3 regions of the Pseudescherichia sp. genome follow, and region 2 is predicted to be linked to each of the others. Evidence: predicted binding sites of a transcription regulator. Region 2 holds the regulator's gene; each other region holds the start of a gene.

Region 1 (7,695 bases), on a different contig from region 2:
CCCGCCTCTCCGTGGAGGGTGAAATTCTGACGCCTGACCGTTTTCTGCCGGTCATTGCCCAGTTTAACCTGAGTATTCGCTTTGATATGCAGGTATTGGAGACGCTGCTGCGCTGGCTGCGCGCGCATCCGGTTCCTGGTACCCAGGCGCGATTCTCCGTTAACCTGATGCCGCTGACCCTGATGCAAAAGGAGTCGGCCACGCAGATTATGGCCCTGTTTAAAAGCTATGGCGTTGCGCCTCAGTGCGTGATTATTGAGATAACCGAAGAGCAGGCTTTTTCCAATTCGGAGACCAGCATGCACAACATTCAGCGCCTGCAAAACTACGGTTTCAAGATTGCAATCGATGATTTTGGTACCGGCTACGCTAACTTTGAGCGCCTGAAGCGCCTGCATGCTGACATCGTGAAGATCGACGGCTGCTTCGTGAAGGATATTCTCACCGACTCTCTGGACGCGATGATCGTGAAGTCCATCTGCTTTATGGCGAAAGCCAAATCCCTGACGGTAGTGGCGGAGTATGTAGAGACCGAAGAGCAGCGCGATCTGCTGCTCTCGCTGGGGGTGGACTATCTGCAGGGCTATCTGTTGGGTAAACCCGAGAAGCTAGCGGACTAGGCATAAAAAAACCGGGGCAGGCCCCGGTTTTGCTCGCGAGTGATATCTATCTTACAGCACAAGCGCAGCGATAGAAGCAGACAGCACGCTGACCAGCGTAGAGCCGTAGACCAGTTTCAGGCCGAAGCGTGATACCACGTTACCTTGCTCTTCGTTCAAACCTTTAATGGCGCCTGCAATAATGCCGATAGAGGAGAAGTTAGCAAAGGAGACGAGGAACACGGAGAGGATCCCTTCCGCACGCGGTGACAGGGTGCTGGCGATCTTCTGCAGGTCCATCATGGCAACGAATTCGTTAGAGACCAGTTTGGTCGCCATAATACTGCCTACCTGCAGCGCTTCGCCGGCCGGTACGCCCATTACCCATGCAACCGGGTAGAAGATGTAGCCCAGAATGCCCTGGAAGGAGATGCCCAGCACGGCGGCGAACAGGGCGTTGAGGCCAGAGATGAGCGCGATAAAGCCGATCAGCATGGCAGCAACGATAATCGCCACCTTGAAGCCTGCCAGGATATACTCACCCAGCATCTCAAAGAAGCTCTGGCCTTCGTGCAGGTTAGCCATCTGCAGGTTCTCTTCGCTCTCATCCACGCGGTACGGGTTAATCAGCGACAGAACAATAAAGGTGCTGAACATGTTGAGAACCAGCGCCGCAACGACGTATTTTGGTTCCAGCATGGTCATGTACGCGCCAACGATTGACATGGAGACGGTGGACATCGCCGTAGCTGCCATCGTGTACATGCGGTTGCGCGACATTTTGCCGAGGATATCTTTATAGGCGATAAAGTTTTCTGACTGCCCCAGAATCAGCGAGCTTACCGCGTTAAACGACTCCAGTTTGCCCATGCCGTTAACTTTTGACAGCACGGTACCGATAGCGCGGATCACAATCGGCAGAACGCGAATGTGCTGCAGGATACCGATCAGCGCAGAGATAAAGACGATAGGGCAGAGCACTTTCAGGAAGAAGAATGCCAGACCTTCATCGTTCATTTTACCAAAGACGAAGTTGGTCCCTTCGTTGGCAAAGCCGAGCAGTTTTTCAAACATCTCGGAGAAGCCACGCACGAAGCCCTGGCCGACGTCGGAGTTCAGGAAGAACCAGGCGAGTAAGACTTCAATAACCAAAAGCTGAACAACGAAACGAATACGAATTTTCTTGCGATCGCTGCTGACCAGCAAGGCCAGAAGCGCCACAACGGCAAGCGCCAAAACAAAGTGAAGAACGCGGGACATACTTTTTGCTCCAAACATGAGGCAGGTTTAGTTTTCGTGCACATTCTATGAAACAAGAGTAAATAAAACGAGATCAAATACACACTATCGTAATGTCCTGTGACGAGACTCAAAAATAGTGATCAAAGATACAATTTTGTTATGTTAATAAAAGAAGTGTAAAACCCATTTACGCTGCTAAACTGTAACACATCGGGTTACTTACCCACGCACTATCGCTCTTTTCCTGTCCTTCACTCCGTTAATCGGTTTTATCTATCGAAGAAATCCACCCAAGCGAACTTGATAATCATTCGCATTTTGCTAGCATGAAACATAGCAAAGGCTATATTAGAGGCAAAAATGAACGATAGCAGCGTTGAAAGTAGTAGCGGGCGTACAGCGCGAAAGCTTCGGTTCGCATTGATGGGACCGGCCTTTGTGGCGGCGATTGGCTACATCGATCCCGGTAATTTTGCTACCAATATTCAGGCCGGCGCCAGTTTCGGCTATAAGCTGCTATGGGTTGTTGTATGGGCTAACCTGATGGCGATGCTGATCCAGGTGCTCTCCGCCAAGCTAGGGATTGCAACAGGCAAAAACCTTGCTGAGCATATCCGCGATCGCTATCCACGGCCGGTAGTCTGGTTCTACTGGGTGCAGGCGGAAATCATCGCTATGGCTACCGATCTGGCGGAGTTCATCGGGGCGGCAATTGGTTTTAAGCTTATTCTCGGCGTGTCGCTGCTGCAGGGGGCGGTGCTGACCGGGATTGCCACCTTCCTGATCCTGATGCTGCAGCGTCGCGGCGATAAGCCGCTGGAGAAAGTGATTGGCGGTCTGCTACTCTTTGTCGCGGCTGCGTACGTTGTAGAGCTCATCTTCTCCCAGCCTAAGCTGGTGGATCTGGGCAAAGGGATGCTGATCCCCAGCCTGCCGACCACCGAAGCGGTGTTTCTGGCTGCGGGCGTGCTGGGGGCAACCATTATGCCGCACGTCATCTATCTGCACTCCTCGCTCACCCAGAATCTGCACAGCGGATCGCGCAAAGAGCGCTACTCAGCAACCAAGTGGGACGTGGCAATTGCCATGACCATTGCCGGCTTCGTTAACCTGGCGATGATGGCAACGGCCGCCGCTGCGTTTCATTTTAGCGGCCATACCGGCGTTGCTGACCTGGATCAGGCCTACCTTACCCTTGAACCGTTGTTAAGCCATGCGGCAGCGACCATCTTTGGTCTGAGCCTGGTCGCGGCAGGACTCTCCTCTACGGTAGTGGGGACGCTGGCCGGGCAGGTCGTGATGCAGGGGTTTGTCCGCTTTAGCATTCCGCTGTGGCTACGTCGGTCTATCACCATGCTGCCGTCGTTTATTGTGATCCTGATGGGACTGGATCCGACGCGTATTCTGGTGATGAGCCAGGTACTGCTTAGCTTCGGTATCGCGCTGGCGCTGGTGCCGCTGCTGATCTTTACCAGCAACGGTAAGCTGATGGGCGAGCTGGTCAATACCCGACTGGTAAAACGCCTCGGCTGGGTGATTGTGGGTCTGGTGGTAGGCCTTAACCTGTGGTTGCTGATAGGGATGGCGCTGGGACTGTAATGTGGGAGTAACGCCGGGTGGCGGCTGCGCTTATCAGGCCTACGGAGAGTAGACTCGAGCAAGCGCAGCGCCGCCGGGCAAGATTAATGGTGATGGCCGTGTCCATGACCGCGTCCCGGGCCACGACGGTCGCTGCGATCGTGCCAGCCTTCGCGATAGCCGCGCTCATAGGCTTTACGGTTGTCCCAGCCACGATGGTAGCCGCGATCGTGTGGACGCCAGCGGTTATCACGCCACTGATAGTGACGGTGCCAGTAGTCCCGGTCGCGCCAGTCTCGGCCATCCCAGTAGTGGCCCCGATCGTCCCGGTCGCCAATCTGTAGTTTTATAGACGGTAGCAGTGTGATCTCACCGGCGTGGGCGACCAGCGGGGCTGTAGTAGCCATTAACAGTGCTGCCAGAATAAGTGACCTGAACATAAAAATTTCCTCCACGAGCGGGCCACGATGGCCTGTAAGCAAATATTACGAGACGTAAAGACCCGTAGCATCGGCTTAACTCCTAATTCGTGGAGGGCAGCACTTTTTGTTAAAAAAGAGTTAATCCGTGCCGTTCAGAATCGCATCGATGATGGCACACTCCTGCTCGGTAAAGTGGCGGTTAGCCAGCATGCCCGCCGCATCGTCCAGTTGGGCAATTTTACTTGCACCAATCAGCACCGAGGTGACTCTGTCCCCGCGCAGCACCCACGCCAGCGCCATCTGGGAGAGCTTCTGCCCGCGCCCCTGGGCCAGAGCATTAAGCTTACGCACCTTCTCTAGCTTCTCATCGGTAAGCTGATCCGGGTTGAGGAAGCGGCTGCCGCTGGCGGCCCGCGAATCGGCCGGAATGCCGTTCAGGTAGCGGTCTGTTAGCTGACCACCCGCCAGCGGTGAAAAGGCAATGCTGCCGACCCCTCTCTCTGCCAGCAGATCCAGCAGCTCATCCTCGACCCAGCGCTCAAACATCGAGTATTTCGGCTGATGGATCAGGCAGGGGGTGCCCAGGTCATCAAGGATAGCGATGGCCTCACGGGCCAGATCCGCCGGGTAGTTAGACAGGCCGACGTAGAGCGCTTTCCCCTGGCGCACGATATGGTCTAGCGCGCGCATGGTCTCTTTTAGCGGCGTATGCGGATCCGGGCGGTGATGATAGAAGATATCGACATACTCAAGGCCCATCCGGCGCAGGCTCTGATCGAGGCTGGCAATAAGATACTTGCGTGATCCCCAGTCGCCGTAGGGGCCGTCCCACATGGTATACCCGGCCTTCGAGGAGATAATCAGCTCGTCGCGGTAAGGCAAAAAGTCTTCCCGCAGAATGCGGCCAAAGTTGCTTTCGGCAGAGCCAGGGGGCGGGCCGTAGTTATTGGCAAGATCAAAGTGGGTTATACCCAAATCAAAGGCGTGGCGTAGCAGCTGGCGGCTGGTCTCCACCAGGGTGGCGTCGCCAAAGTTATGCCACAGCCCCAGCGATATGGCCGGCAGCCTGATGCCGCTTTCGCCGCAGCGGCGATACTCCATTGCCTGATAGCGCTCAGGATTAGCCTGATAAACCATGCAGTTATCCTCTCTGTTCTGTAAAACAAAAGACATTACACCGGAAGGGCTCAGGAAACCCGCCCGGGGATTAATCTTTGCGACGTGGCGCAATCATCAGCGGTTTTCCCGCCAGCAGCAGCCACGCGGGGAGCATCACGATGCATAGCAGCGGCAGCAGAGTGGTATCCGGCACAACCGCGGCCGCCATAAACAGGCTCAGCCAGCCGTCGCGGGTCACGACAAGCACCAGACCGAGAATGGCGCACGACACGGTAATGGCTGCCGGTACGGCTTCAACATGCTCATGCAGCATCAGCCCCAGCGCCACCGCGACGAAGACCGCCGGGAAGATGCGTCCGCCGCGAAAGCCGCAGGCGGCGGCCACCACCAGTGCAGCAAGCTTCACTACCGCAAACAGCAGGTAGTCGCTGACGGTAAAGGTCTGGCTGAACGCCAGCTGCTGCATCTCGCTTAGCCCCTTAAACAGGGTGATATGACCACCGATAATGCCAAGAATGCCGAGGAGAAAGCCGCCGATGCCGAGGATCAACACTGGGTTACGCAGCCGGTGCATCACCTGATGCAGGCGCGGCAGGCACCACACCGCGATCATCCCCAGCGCAATGGCGATGGCGGCCACGACTGCACCGCTGAAGATATCTACCAGCTGCATCTGCCCGTAGTGAGCAATCGGCAGCGAGAAGTGCGGATGGAAGAAGAGGCTGGTGGTCAGCGCACCCGCGGCGGCGGACATCAGCGGGGCAAAAAGGCGATCCCACAGCGGGACATCACTGTTCCCTCCCAGGGTCTGAGAGAAGATCAGCGCCGCCGCGACCGGGGTACCGAAGAGTGCGCCGATAGTGCCGGCCGAGGCCAGAACCGTCCAGTCCAGGGCCGTCACCCGGGGAAAGAGACGTGCGCCTACCGCAACCGCCAGGGCGATATTGACCACCATGATAGGGTGCTCAGGCCCAAGGCTGACGCCCCCCGCCAGGCCAATAATCAGCGCGCAGAGCAGGCCGGGGAGGGTAGAGGTGGCCACCGGCGCGCCAATCAGCGGCTCGGTCGCCGGATCCGGCCCACCGTGACCGGTGCTGTAGCGCAGCACCAGCCCAACGACCACGCCGGTCAGGGTCAGCATGAGCAGCGTCCAGAAGGGCGAGTCCAGGGGGATGCCCAGCTTTGCTGGCAGGCTGGACCAGAGAATTGATTGCAGCACGGAGGCGACTTTCATCACCACCACCAGCACAACGCTCGACGCGATGCCAATAATCAGCGCGGGAAGCGACAGCAACAGCATGGTTCTGGCTCGCGGATGGAGCATGATGATTTCCTTCTGCTTTCACTAAAGTGCACCATTGCACGGTTCGCCTGGCGGCGTCGACACAAATGATGCGGAAAGAGTAAAGTTATTCTGTGATGAAGCTCTATAATCCCTCAGCACTCGTGCTATGGTCGTTGTTGTTACAGCGCCTTGAATTTACAGTGTGCCAAAGATTTATTCTGACTTTAGCGGAGCCGTAAAAGAATGACAAAGTATGCTTTAGTAGGAGACGTAGGCGGCACCAATGCGCGTTTAGCGCTATGCGATGTCGCCAACGGCGAAATTTCCCAGGCTAAGACCTATTCCGGGCTGGACTACCCAAGCCTTGAAGCCGTGGTTCGCGTCTACCTTGCTGAACACAACGTCAGTGTTGAAGATGGCTCTATTGCCATCGCCTGCCCGATTACCGGCGACTGGGTCGCCATGACCAACCACACCTGGGCCTTCTCCATTGCTGAGATGAAGAAGAACCTCGGCTTTGCTCATCTGGAGATCATCAACGACTTTACTGCCGTGTCGATGGCGATCCCGATGCTGGACAGAGAGCATCTGACCCAGTTTGGCGGCGGGGAGCCGGTCGAAGGTAAACCGATTGCCGTCTACGGCGCGGGAACCGGTCTCGGCGTCGCGCACCTTGTGCATGTTGATAAGCGCTGGGTAAGCCTGCCGGGTGAGGGTGGCCACGTTGACTTCGCGCCTAACAGCGAAGAGGAGGCCATTATTCTGGAGGAGCTGCGTGCCGAGGTTGGGCATGTCTCTGCCGAGCGCGTGCTCTCAGGCCCGGGACTGGTCAATCTCTACCGCGCGATTGTGAAATCCGACGGTCGGCTGCCGGAAAACCTGCAGCCGAAAGACGTGACCGAGCGTGCATTAGCGGACAGCTGCACCGACTGCCGCCGGGCGCTGTCGCTGTTCTGCGTGGTGATGGGCCGCTTTGGTGGCAACCTGGCGCTGACGCTGGGCACCTTTGGCGGGGTCTATATTGCAGGCGGTATCGTGCCGCGCTTCCTCGACTTCTTTAAGGCATCCGGCTTCCGCGGCGGCTTTGAGGATAAAGGGCGCTTCAAAGCCTACGTTCAGGACATTCCGGTCTATCTGATCGTCCATGACAACCCTGGCCTGCTGGGTGCAGGTGCGCATATGCGCCAGACCCTGGGCTATATCCTCTGATTACAGGTGCATTAGCTGCCTGAACTCTTTAACCTTGCTGCGGCTGACGGGAACCTGAAAATCAAGATCCCGTAGCCGCAGAATATAGGTGTTGTTAAACCAGGGTTCGATCTCCCGGATCTTATTGAGGTTGACGCAGTAGGAGCGATGGCAGCGGAAAAAGTGCGCCGTCGGCAGCTTGCTGCAAAACTCAGTGATATTCATCGGCATGACGTAGGATTCGCGCCGGGTATAGACAAAC
Region 2 (7,695 bases):
ACGGGCTCATCGGTGATGGCCCCGGTCACCTCAGCCCAGTGCAACATCCAAGCTCTGGCAACCACCCTTGCCTGGCATGATGGCGAGCAGCTGATCTACGGCCTGGAGGGGAACATCCCCCATACCGGTGACGGCGTGGCGTGGATGGCGGACAGCACGGGCCTGAGCGAACTGCCCGAGGCCGAGCTGGCGGCTGAGCTGAACTCACTCCCGGCTTCGGTTGAATCAACGCTTGGCGTCTATTTTGTTCCGGCGCTGACGGGACTCGGTGCGCCCTGGTGGGATGAAAATGCCCGTGGGGTGATCTGCGGCCTGAGCCGTGGCGTAAAACGCGCGCACCTCATCCGGGCGGCGTTGGAGGCCATCACCTACCAGATCGCCGATGTGGTTACCGCCATGCGGCAGCACAACGATTTTACGCTGACCGCGTTAATGGTGGATGGCGGTCCGACTAAAAATGACTGGCTGATGCAGTATCAGTCAGACCTGCTGGGTTGCCCGGTTATGCGCAGCGACGTGCCTGAACTGTCAGCTATCGGGGCGGCACTCTTAGCGCGCAAAGCCGTGGGGCAACTCTCACTCGATGAGCTGAAACCGTACCTTTACCCGCATAGCGAATTTCGCCCCAACATGGAGCGTCATGGCCGTTTACAAAAACGCTGGCGGGAGTGGCAACAAGCCGTCGAAAGAACCCTACACAAATTCTGAATAGCGGGCGAGGAGGGAAGTATGGGCTATGTATTCGAAAATAAAACGGTCGTCATTACCGGGGCCGCCAAAGGCATCGGTGAGGGTATCGCCAGAAAATTTGCTGATGCGGGGGCGAATTTGGTGCTATCGGATCACTCAGAAGAGGTCACAGAGACCGCAGAGCGACTGAGAGAGGAGTACCATGAAAATATCATCTCCTTCGTTGCCGATGTCACCAATGAAGAGCAGGTCACCGAGCTTTACAGGCTCGCGCATCATACCTTTGGCACTATTGATGTCTCTATCCAAAACGCCGGCATTATCACTATCGACCGCTTCGATAAAATGACGCGTCAGGAGTTCGATAACGTCCTCAACGTGAATACCACCGGCGTATGGCTATGCTGCCGCGAAGCCGCAAAGTATATGGTCAAACAGCAGAGCGGACGTCTGATTAACACCTCCTCCGGGCAGGGGCGCGTTGGCTTTATCTACACCCCGCACTACGCCGCCAGCAAAATGGGTGTGATTGGCATTACCCAAAGCCTCGCCCTTGAGCTGGCCCAGCACAACATTACGGTTAACGCGTTCTGCCCAGGGATCATCGAGACCAATATGTGGGACTACAACGACCGTGTCTGGGGCGAGATCCTGAGTACGCCAGAGAAGCAGTATAAAAAAGGCGAACTCATGGATGAATGGGTGCAGGGGATCCCCCTTAAGCGGGCGGGCAAACCTGCCGACGTTGCCGGGCTGGTGGCATTTCTGGCGTCCGAGGACGCGGCCTACATTACAGGACAAACCATCAACGTGGATGGCGGCTTGATCATGTCGTAACACATTTTGGAGTGAAATCATGGATAAATATTTTTCCCAAAGACTGTTTGATTTAAGCGATCGCGTCGCGTTTGTTACCGGGGCAGGCAGCGGTATTGGTCAAATGATTGCTTACGGTTTTGCCAGCGCGGGGGCGAAGGTGGCCTGCTTCGATCTGCGTGAGGACGGTGGCCTGGCGGACACCGTGAGCACTATTCAGGAGATGGGCGGCAGCGCCTTTGCTTATACCGGCGACGTACGCGATATCGCCCATCTGCGCGCTGCCATCGCTGAAGTGAAGACGCAGTTTGGCCGCCTTGATGTGGCGCTCAACGCCGCCGGGATTGCCAACGCCAATCCGGCGCTGGAGATGGAGCCCGATCAGTGGCAGCGGGTGATCGATATCAACCTCACCGGCGTCTGGAACAGCTGCAAAGCCGAGGCGGAGCTGATGCTGGAGAGCGGCGGTGGCTCGATCATTAATATCGCCTCTATGTCAGGGGTGATTGTTAACCGGGGTCTGGAGCAGGCTCACTACAACTGCTCTAAGGCGGGGGTGATCCACTTAAGCAAAAGCCTGGCGATGGAGTGGGCGGAGAAAAATATCCGCGTCAACACGATTAGCCCAGGCTACACGGCGACGCCAATGAACACCCGTCCAGAGATGGTGCATCAGACAAAATCGTTTGAGAGCCAGACGCCGATGCAGCGTATGGCAAAGGTTGAAGAGATGGCGGGCCCGGCGATTTTTCTTGCCGCGGATGCCTCATCGTTCTGCACCGGTGTAGATCTGCTGGTCGATGGCGGGTTTGTTTGCTGGTAACGGGAGATGCTTTTTCGCCCGTTGGGCACAGTGTGGGTTTGTAGGCCCGCGTAAGCGAAGCGCCACCGGGCGTTATTATGTTGACGCTGCAATGCCGGGCGGCACTGCGTTTGCCCGGCCTACGGTCTCGCTCTTCCCATAAAAAAGGGCCACCCTAAGGTGGCCCGTTTTTTGTTACCGTTTCAATCACAGCTTACGCGGCGTCGTTTCATGCGCGTGTTCATTTTCACGGCAGTCGCCTTCGGCACAGTGACCATAGAGATAGAGGCTGTGGTTCGTCAGGCGGATGCCATGCTTAGTGGCGATTTCACGCTGGCGAGCTTCGATAGAGTCATCGCTAAATTCGATCACTTTGCCACAGTCGAGGCAGATCAGATGATCGTGGTGATGCTGCTGAGTCAGTTCGAAAACGGATTTGCCGCCTTCAAAGTTATGACGGGTCACGATCCCGGCATCATCAAACTGGTTGAGCACGCGATACACGGTAGCCAGACCAATTTCCTCGCCCATATCGATCAGTCGCTTGTATAAGTCTTCCGCACTGACATGATGGTTATCCGGTCCCTGAAGCACTTCCAGAATTTTTAAACGAGGAAGCGTGACTTTCAAGCCGGCCTTCTTTAATGCGGTGTTATTGTCAGTCATGCGGAGTCTGTCCTGTTGCTAATCGATCCACTTCCGAGGCGGAAGTTAATGAGAATGACCTTGAGTAAATGCGTCTCATTATAGAATTGCCACTTCTAAATGAAAACTACAAGTCCTCAAGTAAAGTATGCGTATAAAACGTGGCCTCGCCAACAAACAATCGTTGCGCGACCCGTTTGACCAGGGGATATTGTACAGGTATGTACGCGAAAGTTAAAAAATTGTAGCAATTATTTCTATTGCTTTTATCTATCAATAGCGGCGCAGCACGAAGGCCACGCCGTTAACATCAGGCGTTAACGATCTCGTCCAGGTGTAGCTCTTCAGAGATCTGCTTGACCCACTTCTCAACGCGCTCGGCGGTCAGCTCCGGCTGACGATCTTCGTCAATAGCAAGTCCGACGAAGTGGTCGTCATCGGCCAGGCCTTTAGACGCTTCAAAATGATAACCCGCGGTTGGCCAGTGACCTACGATAGTTGCACCGTTGGGTTCAATGATATCACGAATGGTGCCGAGTGCATCACAGAAGTACTCTGCATAGTCCTCCTGATCGCCGCAGCCGAACAGCGCCACCAGCTTACCGTTGAAATCCACCTCTTCCAGGGTTGGGAAGAAGTCGTCCCAGTCGCACTGCGCTTCACCATAGTACCAGGTCGGGATGCCCAGCAGCAGGATATCATAGCCTTCCAGATCTTCTTTGCTGCTCTTGGCAATGTCATGCACGTCGGCAATCTCTTTACCAAGCTGCTTCTGGATCATCTTCGCGATATTTTCGGTGTTACCGGTGTCGCTACCGAAAAAAATGCCTGTAATTGCCATGAGTAAAATAACCTCTTGAAACTTAATAATATGGTGGTGGAGCACAGCCCACGGATAAGGGCAATAATAGCAGAACAGAGCCATACGCGAAATTCGTAATCGTTCGGACTGCACTCTGTGCTACATGAAAGTGTGATTTGACGAGATTTTCAGACGTCGCCCTGGCGATGCAGGGCCTGGAGCTGGGTGAGCAGCAGCTCTTCGATCAGCTCGCTGCGGCTCATCTGCCGGGCATCGGCCAGCGCATTGAGCGCCTCAACGGCGTCAGCGTTCATCTTCAGCTCGACGCGCTTAAGTCCGCGAACTTTATCGCGTTTAAGCTGGTTGCGCTTGTTGATGCGTAGCTGTTCGTCACGCGAAAGCGGATTCGTTTTCGGTCGTCCCGGGCGACGCTCGTTCGCGAACAGATCTAGTGTCGTACGGTCCGTTTGTTCTTTTGCCATGATTTAGGGTGACGTCGGGGAAAACAGGCTGCCAGGGTAACCCTGTGCGATTAGCGCGCCATCATACATCAGCAGAGCAGGGACGCCAACGACCGTAAGCCCTGCCGCGTCCGGTCGCCGGGTTTTTAATCAGCCCGCATCGTTTGCCAGATAGCGGCGGATCGCCCGCAGCACCGCCTCGGGCTTTTCAGCATGCACCCAGTGACCGGCTCCGGCAATCACATGCGCCCGTGCCTGCGGGAACTGGGCCAGCAGCGCATCGCGATGTGCCTCGGTGACGTAGGGCGACTGGCCACCGCGGACAAACAGCGCCGGGCGATCCCAGGCCGGTACGGTCTGCCAGCCAATAATCTCTTCATAGCGGTCCCACAGAACCGGCACGTTGAAGCGCCACTCACCGTCAATGAACGATTTCAGAAGAAACTGAATAACGCCCTCTTCATGCAGGGTCTGACGCATCAGCGCAGCGGCCTGCTGGCGGCTGGTGGCCCCTGCAGCCGTCACCGCCTTGATAGCGGCAAAAATCTCGTCATGACGACGTACCTGATAGTCAACCGGGGCAATATCAATAGCAACCAGCCGATCGATCCGTTCTGGGGCAAGCGCGGTAAGCGCCATTACCGCCTTGCCGCCCATAGAGTGGCCGATAAAGGTGGCCTTTTCGAGGCCCTGCGCGTCGAGGGTATCCAGCAGATCCTGCGCCATCGCCGGGTAGTTCATCTCCGGCGAGCGGGGAGAGAGACCGTGGTTGCGCATATCCACCTGGATGATATCGTGATCGTTTACCAGATCGCGCGCCAGCACGCCGAGGTTGTCCAGGCTGCCAAACAGGCCGTGAACCAGGACAACGGGAGAATTGTTGTGCGGATGTTGTGCAGATTGCGCTCGGGTATTCAATTTCATGGCAAAGTTCTTTTTTTCGCTCTGTCGGGTTAGGGTATTATGTTGACCATTCTACCGCCTGGCTGCAAGGGGTCGACGCGAACCGACTTTTGCCTGACGTTAACCGTTGTTGAGATTTCGCCTATAATCCCAACAGCTTGTATTCAGATAAGATACTCCACTGGATTAAAATGAAAACGATCGAAGTTGATGATGAGCTTTACAGCTATATTGCTAGCCATACCAAACACATCGGCGAGAGCGCATCCGAGATTTTACGCCGGATGCTGAAGTTTACCGCCAACGGCAGCAGGCCAGCGGCCACCGCCCCGAAAGAGGCCGCCATTGTCAACGTCCCGGCCGAAGTGAAGCCGGTTAATCCTGTAAAAGACAAAGTCCGTGCCATGCGCGAACTGCTGCTCTCTGACGAATATGCAGAACAGCGCAAAGCGGTTAACCGCTTCATGCTGGTGCTGTCTACACTCTATTCATTGGATGAGAAAGCGTTTGCCGAGGCGACGGAGTCCCTGCATGGCCGTACCCGCGTCTACTTTGCGGGCAGTGAGCAGACGCTGCTGCAAAACGGGGCACAGACCAAACCTAAGCACCTGGCGAATACGCCATACTGGGTGATCACGAATACGAATACGGACCGCAAACGCAGCATGGTGGAGCATATCATGCAGTCGATGCAGTTCCCGGTGGAGCTGATTGACAAGGTTTGCGGCACAATCTAACCCTTGCATAAGAAGGATCAGGCAATGGCAAATCATGAACGCGCAGGACAGCCTGCACAACAGGGCGATCTGATTAATGTCGCTCAGCTTACCGCGCAGTACTACGTGCTGAAGCCGGAAACGGGCAACAGCGAACATGCGGTAAAATTCGGCACCTCCGGCCATCGCGGCAGTTCGGTACGCCATAGCTTCAATGAACCGCACATTCTGGCCATTGCGCAGGCGATTGCCGAAGAGCGCGCTAAAAACGGCATTACCGGGCCGTGCTATGTCGGTAAGGATACCCACGCGCTCTCCGAGCCGGCGTTTATCTCCGTGCTGGAAGTGCTGGCCGCCAACGGCGTCGATATCATCGTGCAGGAGAACAACGGCTTCACGCCAACCCCTGCGGTGTCGAATGCTATCCTCGAGCACAACAAGCAGGGTGGCGCTCAGGCTGACGGTATCGTCATTACCCCTTCGCACAACCCGCCGGAAGATGGCGGCATCAAATACAACCCGCCTAACGGTGGCCCGGCCGACACCAACGTGACCAAGGTCGTCGAAGATCGTGCCAACGCCCTGCTGGCAGCCGGTCTGGAAGGCGTTAAGCGCATCTCCCTTGATGAAGCCATGACCTCGGGCCGTGTGACCGAAAAGGATCTGGTACAGCCCTTTATTGAAGGTCTGGCTGAGATCGTCGACATGGCCGCGATCCAGAAAGCGGGCCTGAAGCTGGGCGTCGACCCGCTGGGCGGCTCCGGTATTGAGTACTGGAAGCGCATTGCCGAGTACTACAAGCTGGATCTGACTATCGTTAACGATCAGGTCGATCAGACCTTCCGCTTTATGCATCTCGATAAAGATGGCGCGATCCGTATGGACTGCTCCTCCGAGTGTGCGATGGCGGGCCTGCTGGCGCTGCGCGATAAGTTCGATCTGGCCTTTGCCAACGATCCCGACTATGACCGTCACGGCATCGTTACCCCGGCAGGGCTGATGAATCCGAACCACTACCTGGCGGTAGCGATTAACTACCTGTTCCAGCATCGTCCGCAGTGGGGCAAAGAGGTGGCAGTCGGTAAAACCCTGGTCTCCTCGGCGATGATTGACCGCGTGGTCAACGATCTGGGCCGCAAGCTGGTAGAAGTGCCGGTTGGCTTCAAGTGGTTTGTTGATGGCCTGCACGACGGCAGCTTCGGTTTCGGCGGCGAAGAGAGCGCCGGGGCCTCGTTCCTGCGCTTTGACGGCACCCCGTGGTCCACCGATAAAGACGGCATTATCATGTGCCTGCTGGCCGCGGAAATCACCGCCGTCACCGGCAAAAACCCGCAGCAGCACTACGATGAGCTGGCCGAGCGCTTTGGCGCGCCGAGCTACAACCGTCTGCAGGCTGGGGCGACCTCAGCGCAAAAAGCGGCGCTGTCGAAGCTGTCGCCGGAAATGGTCAGCGCGAGCCAGCTGGCTGGCGATCCGATCACCGCTCGTCTGACCGCTGCACCAGGTAACGGCGCCTCTATCGGCGGGCTGAAGGTGATGACCGACAACGGCTGGTTTGCCGCACGTCCGTCAGGTACGGAAGATGCCTACAAGATTTACTGCGAAAGCTTCCTCGGTGAAGAGCACCGTAAGCTGATTGAGAAAGAAGCGGTAGAGATCGTAAGCGAAGTGCTGAAAAACGCCTGATGCTGCTAAGCGCCCGGCGGCATCGCGCCGCCGGGCGTTATTCTTTCCGGGTAATGTTTACTCTTTGATCACGTTACACCACACCGACTTACGCCCCTCGTGCTCCTGAATGTAGACCCCCTGTAGCTCCGGCGCGAAGCCCGGCAGCAGATTGATCCCCTCCTCAAGCGCGGT
Region 3 (7,695 bases), on a different contig from region 2:
CGCTGCGGCAATTTCCTGCATGATATCGGTAACGCGTTTTACCGCCGCAACGATATCGCCCATTGTATCCCCTGCAGCAACTACCTCGCCGGAACCGCGCTCGATCAGGGTCACCGACTCACTGATCAGCCCCTCGATCTCTTTTGCCGCCTGGGCGCTGCGGCTGGCCAGAGTACGGACTTCGCTGGCGACGACCGCAAAGCCACGGCCCTGCTCGCCCGCGCGTGCCGCTTCAACCGCCGCGTTCAACGCCAGGATATTGGTCTGGAAGGCAATGCTGTTGATGACGGCGGTAATTTCCGAGATCTTCTTCGAGCTGGCAGAGATGTTGCCCATCGTCTGCACGACGCCGGAGACAATTTGTCCGCCTTTGGTGGCCTTACCGGACGCGTCCCCGGCCAGCTTGCTGGCGTGGTGGGCGTTATCGGCGTTCTGTTTCACGGTGGCGGTCAGCTGCTCCATGCTGGCCGCAGTCTCTTCAATGGCCGCCGCCTGCTGTTCGGTACGCGATGAGAGATCGGTATTGCCCGCCGAGATTTCGCTGGTCCCGCGATAGATCTCCTCGGCGCCCTGGCGCACCGTGCCCACGGTCTTCACCAGCGAGCGCTGCATTTTTTGCAGGTCGCGGCTCAGAATACCAATTTCACTGCGTCCGGTAGCCTCATCGGCATGGGTCAGATCGCCGGATGCAATCAGCTCAATACGATGCGCCGCGCGCTGGAGAGGATTAATCACGATGCGACGCAGCACGACAAAGGTAATCAAGGTAAGCAGCAGCGCCAGCACAAACGCGCCCGCCATAAACATCAGCCCAAGTTGCGCACGCTGATGCGCCAGCTCGCTGAGTTTATTCGCCCGCTCGGTGCGGATCTGAATGGCTTTCAGCAGCACATCGTTATAGGCGCTGTCCAGCCCTCGGGCCTGCTCGTTTTCATGGTTGATAATCGCCTCGAACATACCGTTTTTGGCATACTTCAGCATCGGCTGTAGTCCGGCGATATAGGCATCAAACCGCGCCTTGAGATCGCCATCCAGCGCCTCATCGGCCGGCGTTTTCACGCTGCGGTTCATGTAGGCATTGAAGCCCTCCTGCGACTGACCAATACGCTTCTCCGCCTCGGCGATATTGAGTTTCATGTCATCCATCTCCGCGATGCGGCTGGCCGCCCCGGCATGGATCATGTTGATACGGGCAGTGCGCAGGTGATTCGAGCTATTCGACAGTCCCATACGGATCTGAATTTCGGCGGTGACGTCCTGCTGGTCGCTATCGGCCTGCATCAGGAAGTAGCCTGCCAGCCCTGAGCTCAAGGCAAAAAGCAGAAGGATACCGCCGAGGATGGCGGAGAAAAGGGGTACTAAGCGGATATGATGTAAAAAGCCAACTGTCTGCGGTTTGTGCATCGCTGCTGTTTTATCCATGGCTATCGACTCTCTTATTGTAAGATGCGTAATTACACGCCTGTCAGATAGTCATCGGCAGCCATAAGATTTATCTTATGTCTAAAAGCGCCAACTCGGTCACAGATTCGCACATTAATTATGCTGCCGGCGGCTAAACCGCCGGCAGTGGGATCAGTTATCGCCGAAGTGGATAACGGTACGGATGGATTTGCCCTCGTGCATCAGATCAAAGGCTTCGTTGATCTGTTCCAACGGCAGACGGTGGGTAATGAACGGATCGAGGTTGATCTTACCTGCCATCGCATCTTCAACCATGCCCGGCAGCTGGGTACGGCCCTTCACGCCGCCAAAGGCGGAGCCGCGCCAGACGCGCCCGGTCACCAGCTGGAACGGACGGGTGCGGATCTCCTGACCTGCGCCAGCGACGCCGATGATCACGCTCTCACCCCAGCCCTTGTGGCAGCACTCCAGCGCCGCGCGCATGACGTTAACGTTGCCGATACATTCGAAGCTGAACTCTACGCCGCCGTCGGTCAGCTCGACGATGACATCCTGAACCGGCTTATCGTAGTCGTTCGGGTTGATAAAGTCGGTTGCGCCCATCTCGCCTGCCAGCTTGAACTTCTCCGGGTTGGTATCCACGGCAATAATGCGTCCGGCTTTCGCCTGCACGGCACCCTGGATCACCGCCAGACCGATACCGCCGAGGCCGAAGACCGCCACGTTATCGCCCTCTTTTACCTTCGCCGTGTTGTGCACCGCGCCGATACCGGTGGTAACGCCGCAGCCCAGCAGACAGACTTTATCCAGCGGTGCCTGCGGGTTGACCTTCGCCAGCGAGATCTCCGCGCAGACGGTATATTCGCTGAAGGTGCTGGTGCCCATGTAGTGATAGATCGGCTCGCCGTTGTAGGAGAAACGGGTGGTGCCGTCCGGCATCAGGCCTTTGCCCTGGGTGGCGCGCACGGCCTGGCAGAGGTTGGTCTTGCCGGATTTACAGAACTTACACTCGCCGCATTCGGCGGTATAGAGAGGAATGACGTGGTCGCCAGGCTTCAGGCTGGTCACGCCCTCGCCCACTTCCACGACTACGCCGCCGCCTTCATGGCCAAGCACCGCCGGAAAGACGCCTTCCGGATCGTCCCCTGAGAGGGTGAACGCATCGGTGTGGCAGACGCCGGTGTGGGTGATCTTAACCAGCACCTCACCTTTTTTCGGTGGCGCTACGTCGATTTCAACAATTTTCAGTGGTTGACCCGGCCCAAAGGCAACAGCCGCACGTGATTTCATAGACTCTCTTCCCTTATGTGAACAGTACTGTTTTATTTTAGATAAGAGCGCAGAAGATGGCCGACTTCTGCCATTCTTACCGCGCGCTGGTCGGGCGTTGTCTCGCCGCTGACCAGTTCATCTTTGAGGTGAATTTCGACCATCTCGCCCATCAAGCCGTTAGCAGCCCCGCGCACGGCGGCGATCTGTTGCAGTATTGCGATGCAAGGTTCGCCCGACTCCAGCGCCCGCTCAAGGGCGTCGACCTGGCCACGAATGCGGCGAACACGGGTAAGGATGCGTTTTTTATCTTCAGGTGAGTGTGGCATACGCCCTCCTATACTGTAGGGGGGTATAGTAGCAGGAGTTCTATCTTGCTGTAAAATTTAAAGCATTCAGGCAGGTCTGTTAAATATTGAATTTATCACGATATCAATTTTCTGGAGATAATAATCCAGATATCTTAGAAGCATCAAAGGTACTGCTTTCAAAAATAGCCGAGGACAATAATGAGTAAAAGTACTGTCCGCTTTGCACCCTGGATAGGCTCCAATTATGAGAAAGGTTTTCGCGGCTTGCGCATACTCTTAGTGTGCGAATCTCACTATGGCGATAAGCAGTATGAACGCCCCACTGTCACTCCGGAGATCATTAAGGCTCTTGCTTTGGGGGAGAAACACCCAAGGGCAACCAGTAAGCTTCGACGGCATATGCATTTCACAAAAATAATGTCTGCAATTCAGGACGTTAGACAGAGCTTCTCATATAAGCAAAGAAGAGAATTTTGGAGTAGCGTCGCTTACTACAACTTCTTGCAGGAATTCATAAAAGACAGGCGTATTGCACCATCCCAAAGCGCCTGGGATCGCAGTGAGAGTGCGTTTACGAACGTCATATCGGTGTTGGCACCGGATTTGTTTGTATGTTTCAGCAAACGTAACGGCAACCGTATTAGGTCACTTGCTGGTAGTTTACCGGTAGCTGTAGTGAACCATCCATCTTCGCGGTTTACATATTCTGAGGTTAATCCGGTTATCGCTGCGCATATAAAGTTAGCCTTAGCACAAAAGGCACAAGCTACAAAATTCACTGGCAATGATCTTTTTTATCACTGGTACGAGGCCACAGCTAGTTCCTTGCCCACACCTGGCTCACACCTTTCGGATTTGGACAAAACCGTACTCCTTGCGGAACGAAGGGAGTCAATGACCGCCCTTGACGAATTGATCCTACAAGACATGGCCCAGGATAACCCATTGAATTGATTATAATATAAGTAGATGGGAACTTTATATTCAGTCAGTTATGCTCTTAGCTAGCCTATTAGAACCGAAGCAAGCTTGATATGCGCCAGTAGCGGACACTACTAACATCAAGGTATGTTAATAAATAGTGAGCTGGTTAAAGGCCGCCTATTTGCTAATTTTTGTTCGACTTTACAGCAATGAACTAAGTGGCAATGTTAATGCAAAACTTATTTTGCTCTGAGGATCCCGACATGAGCACCTTTCATCAACTTACAGCCACCAGTCTGCGGGGTCAGCCCATCTCGATGGCCGACTACGCTGGCAAAGTGGTTCTGGTGGTAAATACCGCCAGCCATTGTGGCTTCACCCCACAGTACGCTGGCCTTGAAGCGCTCTACAAAAAGTATGCCGCCCAGGGACTGATGGTGCTTGGCTTCCCCTGCAACCAGTTTGGTTCCCAGGAACCTGGCGGCCCTGATGAGATCGCCCGGACCTGCCACAGCAACTACGGTGTGAGCTTCCCGATGTTCGAGAAAGTGGAGGTCAACGGCGCCGCTACCCATCCGGTGTTTCGTTACCTGAAAGACCAATTGCCCGGCGTGCTGGGTCGACGGATCAAGTGGAACTTCACTAAATTTCTGATTGGGCGCGACGGCAAACCGCTCAAGCGTTTTGCACCGTTCACCACGCCAGAGAAAATGGAAACTGTCATTCGTGATGCACTTGGGATCTAAGTATTCCTGCTGTTAACCCTACCTGCTCCGTTCATTATTTTGCAGCCCCCATTGGGTTTTGGTGTCGCGGCGTCATCCAGCTCTCATGATGACGACGACCTATACGCCTCTCCAAAAACCCTATTTAGATCATGCCATTAAAGAAACATTTTTTAACATTATCTGTTTACAATGTAATGATAATTCATATCATTTTGATAATCACTCTCAAACCAGAGGGCGATGACGTTGCGATTAATGGCCTTAAGGCCACCGATACCTCGAAAAATCAGGATGATCATAATAATGAAACCGCGTTGTTCTTGGGCGCTAAGCCCATGTTTATTAATGATGCTAGCCACTCATGCCTCGGCTGAGGGACAAAAAGAAGAGTCGATGGTTGTGGCCGCCAGCCGTACAAACCACAGCATTACCGATATGGCACAGACGACCTGGGTCGTAGAGCAGGCTGAAATTGAACAGCAGGTTCAGGGCGGTAAAGAGCTCAAGGAGGTGCTGGCGCAGTTGATTCCCGGTATGGATGTCAGCAGTCAGGGGCGTACCAACTACGGTATGAATATGCGTGGTCGCTCTATGATGGTAATGGTCGACGGCGTGCGTTTAAACTCCTCGCGCAGCGATAGCCGCCAGCTCGATTCTATCGATCCGTTTAATATTACCCGTATTGAAGTTATCTCCGGCGCAACCTCCCTCTACGGCGGCGGCAGTACCGGCGGCTTAATCAATATTGTCACTAAAAAGGGCCAACCGGAAACGGAAGTCGAATTTCAGACCGGCATGAAATCGGGCTTCAACAGCCATAACGATAATGATGAGAACATCGCGGCGGCGGTCAGCGGCGGCAATGACAATGCGTCAGGGCGGCTGTCGGTCGCTTATCAGCGCTTTGGTGGCTGGTACGATGGCAAAGGCAACGAGGTGAATATTGATAACACCCAGACCGGTTTGCAATATTCTGACCGTCTGGACGTGATGGGCACCGGCACGCTAAATATCGACGACCACCAGCAGCTGCAGCTCACCACCCAGTATTACAATAGTGAATCCGACGGTAAGCACGGCCTCTATCTTGGTGAGAACTTTTCGGCGGTAACCGGTTCTGGTAATGCTTACAACAAGAACAATCTCGACTCCGACCGCATTCCCGGTACCGAACGCCACCTGATCAACCTGCAATACTCCAACACCGATTTCTGGGGACAGGATCTGGTCGCACAAATTTATTACCGTGATGAAAGCCTGACCTTCTACCCCTTCCCTACCCTTTCAGGCGGCCGGGTAACCAGCATTGGAGCCTCACAGCAGAAAACCGACTTCTACGGCGGTAAACTCACTCTCAACAGCACACCACTGGATGCTTTGTCCCTGACGTGGGGTGTTGATGCCGAGCATGAAGTCTTTGACGCCAATCAGCAATTTTTCGACCTCAGCAAAGCAGCTGCCAGCGGTGGCATGAAGCTGGATGACGCGTATAACGTTGGCCGCTATCCGGGCTATAGCATCACCAACCTCGCCCCCTTCCTGCAAACCAGCTATGACTTCTCCGCTATCACCCTCAGCGGCGGCGTGCGCTATCAGTACACGGAGAACCGGGTCGATGATTTTGTTGGCTATGCCCAACAACAGGCCATTGCCACGGGAAGAGCCACCTCCGCTGACGCTGTACCAGGCGGAAAAACCGACTACAACAATCTGCTCTTTAACGCCGGCATTTTGGGTCATCTGACCGAGCGTCAGCAGCTATGGTTCAACTTCTCCCAGGGGTTTGAGATCCCGGATCTGGCAAAATATTATGGCTCCGGCACCTATCAGCTGGTGAACGGCCATTATCGCCTGGTCAACAGCGTTAACGTTAACGACTCAAAACTCGACGGTATTAAAGTTGATGCTTATGAGCTGGGCTGGCGCTACACTGGGGACAACCTGCGCACGCAAATTGCCGGTTACTACTCGCTCTCCGACAAAACCATCAACATCAACAAAAACGACATGACCATCAACGTTGAAGACGACAAGCGTCGCATCTACGGCGTTGAAGGCCAGGTCGACTATTTCTTTACCGACAGCGCGTGGAGCACGGGCACAAACTTTAACGTCATCAAATCGCAAACTCGCGTCGACGGGAAATGGGAAAAGCTGACGGTAGACAGCGCCAGCCCATCCAAAATGAGCGCATGGGTTACCTGGGCGCCGGGCGACTGGACGCTGCGTCTGCAAAGTACGCAGACGTTTGATTTGTCCGATGATGCCGGTAAGCACATTGACGGTTATAATACTGTTGATCTATTAGGCAGTTACCTTCTGCCGGTGGGCAAGCTGAGCTTTAGCATAGAAAACCTGTTGGATGAAGATTACACCACCGCATGGGGACAGCGCGCACCGGGTCTGTACAGCCCAACCTACGGCGCTGAGAATCTCTATACCTATAAAGGTCGCGGTCGTACTTTCGGCCTGAACTACTCGGTCTTGTTCTGATAGTCTCTGCCGCCTGCAACGCGGGCGGCAGTGCGATACGCCTCGGCATACGCCGGTTTGAAATACGGGGAAGATGTTGCAAGGGCATTTACCGTCAGTTTTGACCTCACATTACTCAGCAAAAATACCCATTCACCCTATTAACTTCATATCAGCATGACCGCTCTTATCGACAAATTAACGGCATAATGAGATGTAAACTCAGAGTGATTTTCAAAATTCAATTACGCCCCGTCGGCAGGAGATCTCTGGATGTTTACTCACATGCGTATTGCCAGACCCGTATCAAACCTTGAAAGATCGTTTCTGATGTACAGCCAAGGCCTGTATTTGCAAAAGATCGCTGAGTTCAACGATCATGATGGTTTCAATGGAATGATGTTGGGGCGTGATGAGATATCCTGGCACATCGAGTTCACCGTTTGTCAGTACCATCCCATTCAACCTTCGCAAACGGAAGAGGATCTGCTTGTTCTCTATTATCCTCATAAAGAAGAGTGGGAAAGCACCTGCGCAAGAATGGTCGAAGCCGGATTCAACGTGGTAAATTCCCTTAATCCCTACTG

What was found. Region 2 encodes Fur, which represses iron uptake genes when iron is present. Its sites were predicted from a motif close to ATAATAATGAGAACNACTATCAA; they were not measured.
Region 1: the regulator Fur is predicted to act here: its motif matches at 2,142-2,164, upstream of RTX96_RS02520 (Nramp family divalent metal transporter).
Region 3: the regulator Fur is predicted to act here: its motif matches at 4,843-4,865, upstream of RTX96_RS03885 (TonB-dependent siderophore receptor).

Annotation. Positions count from the first base shown of each region.
Region 1 is NZ_DAMBWA010000001.1:537,741-545,435, reverse strand. It holds gene RTX96_RS02530 (EAL domain-containing protein) at 1-620, shown strand, start outside; gene RTX96_RS02525 (NupC/NupG family nucleoside CNT transporter) at 672-1,859, opposite strand; gene RTX96_RS02520 (Nramp family divalent metal transporter) at 2,202-3,440, shown strand; gene RTX96_RS02515 (DUF2502 domain-containing protein) at 3,524-3,859, opposite strand; gene mgrA (L-glyceraldehyde 3-phosphate reductase) at 3,980-4,978, opposite strand; gene RTX96_RS02505 (ion channel protein) at 5,049-6,284, opposite strand; gene glk (glucokinase) at 6,489-7,454, shown strand; gene RTX96_RS02495 (LytTR family DNA-binding domain-containing protein) at 7,455-7,695, opposite strand, start outside.
Region 2 is NZ_DAMBWA010000007.1:49,157-56,851, reverse strand. It holds gene RTX96_RS11185 (FGGY-family carbohydrate kinase) at 1-708, shown strand, start outside; gene RTX96_RS11180 (SDR family oxidoreductase) at 730-1,527, shown strand; gene RTX96_RS11175 (SDR family oxidoreductase) at 1,547-2,329, shown strand; gene fur (ferric iron uptake transcriptional regulator) at 2,516-2,974, opposite strand; gene fldA (flavodoxin FldA) at 3,264-3,794, opposite strand; gene ybfE (LexA regulated protein) at 3,944-4,237, opposite strand; gene ybfF (esterase) at 4,367-5,140, opposite strand; gene seqA (replication initiation negative regulator SeqA) at 5,311-5,856, shown strand; gene pgm (phosphoglucomutase (alpha-D-glucose-1,6-bisphosphate-dependent)) at 5,881-7,521, shown strand; gene speF (ornithine decarboxylase SpeF) at 7,579-7,695, opposite strand, start outside.
Region 3 is NZ_DAMBWA010000002.1:288,751-296,445, forward strand. It holds gene RTX96_RS03860 (methyl-accepting chemotaxis protein) at 1-1,422, opposite strand, end outside; gene RTX96_RS03865 (S-(hydroxymethyl)glutathione dehydrogenase/class III alcohol dehydrogenase) at 1,576-2,694, opposite strand; gene RTX96_RS03870 (metal/formaldehyde-sensitive transcriptional repressor) at 2,727-3,002, opposite strand; gene RTX96_RS03875 (hypothetical protein) at 3,183-3,938, shown strand; gene RTX96_RS03880 (glutathione peroxidase) at 4,172-4,654, shown strand; gene RTX96_RS03885 (TonB-dependent siderophore receptor) at 4,940-7,129, shown strand; gene RTX96_RS03890 (VOC family protein) at 7,382-7,695, shown strand, end outside.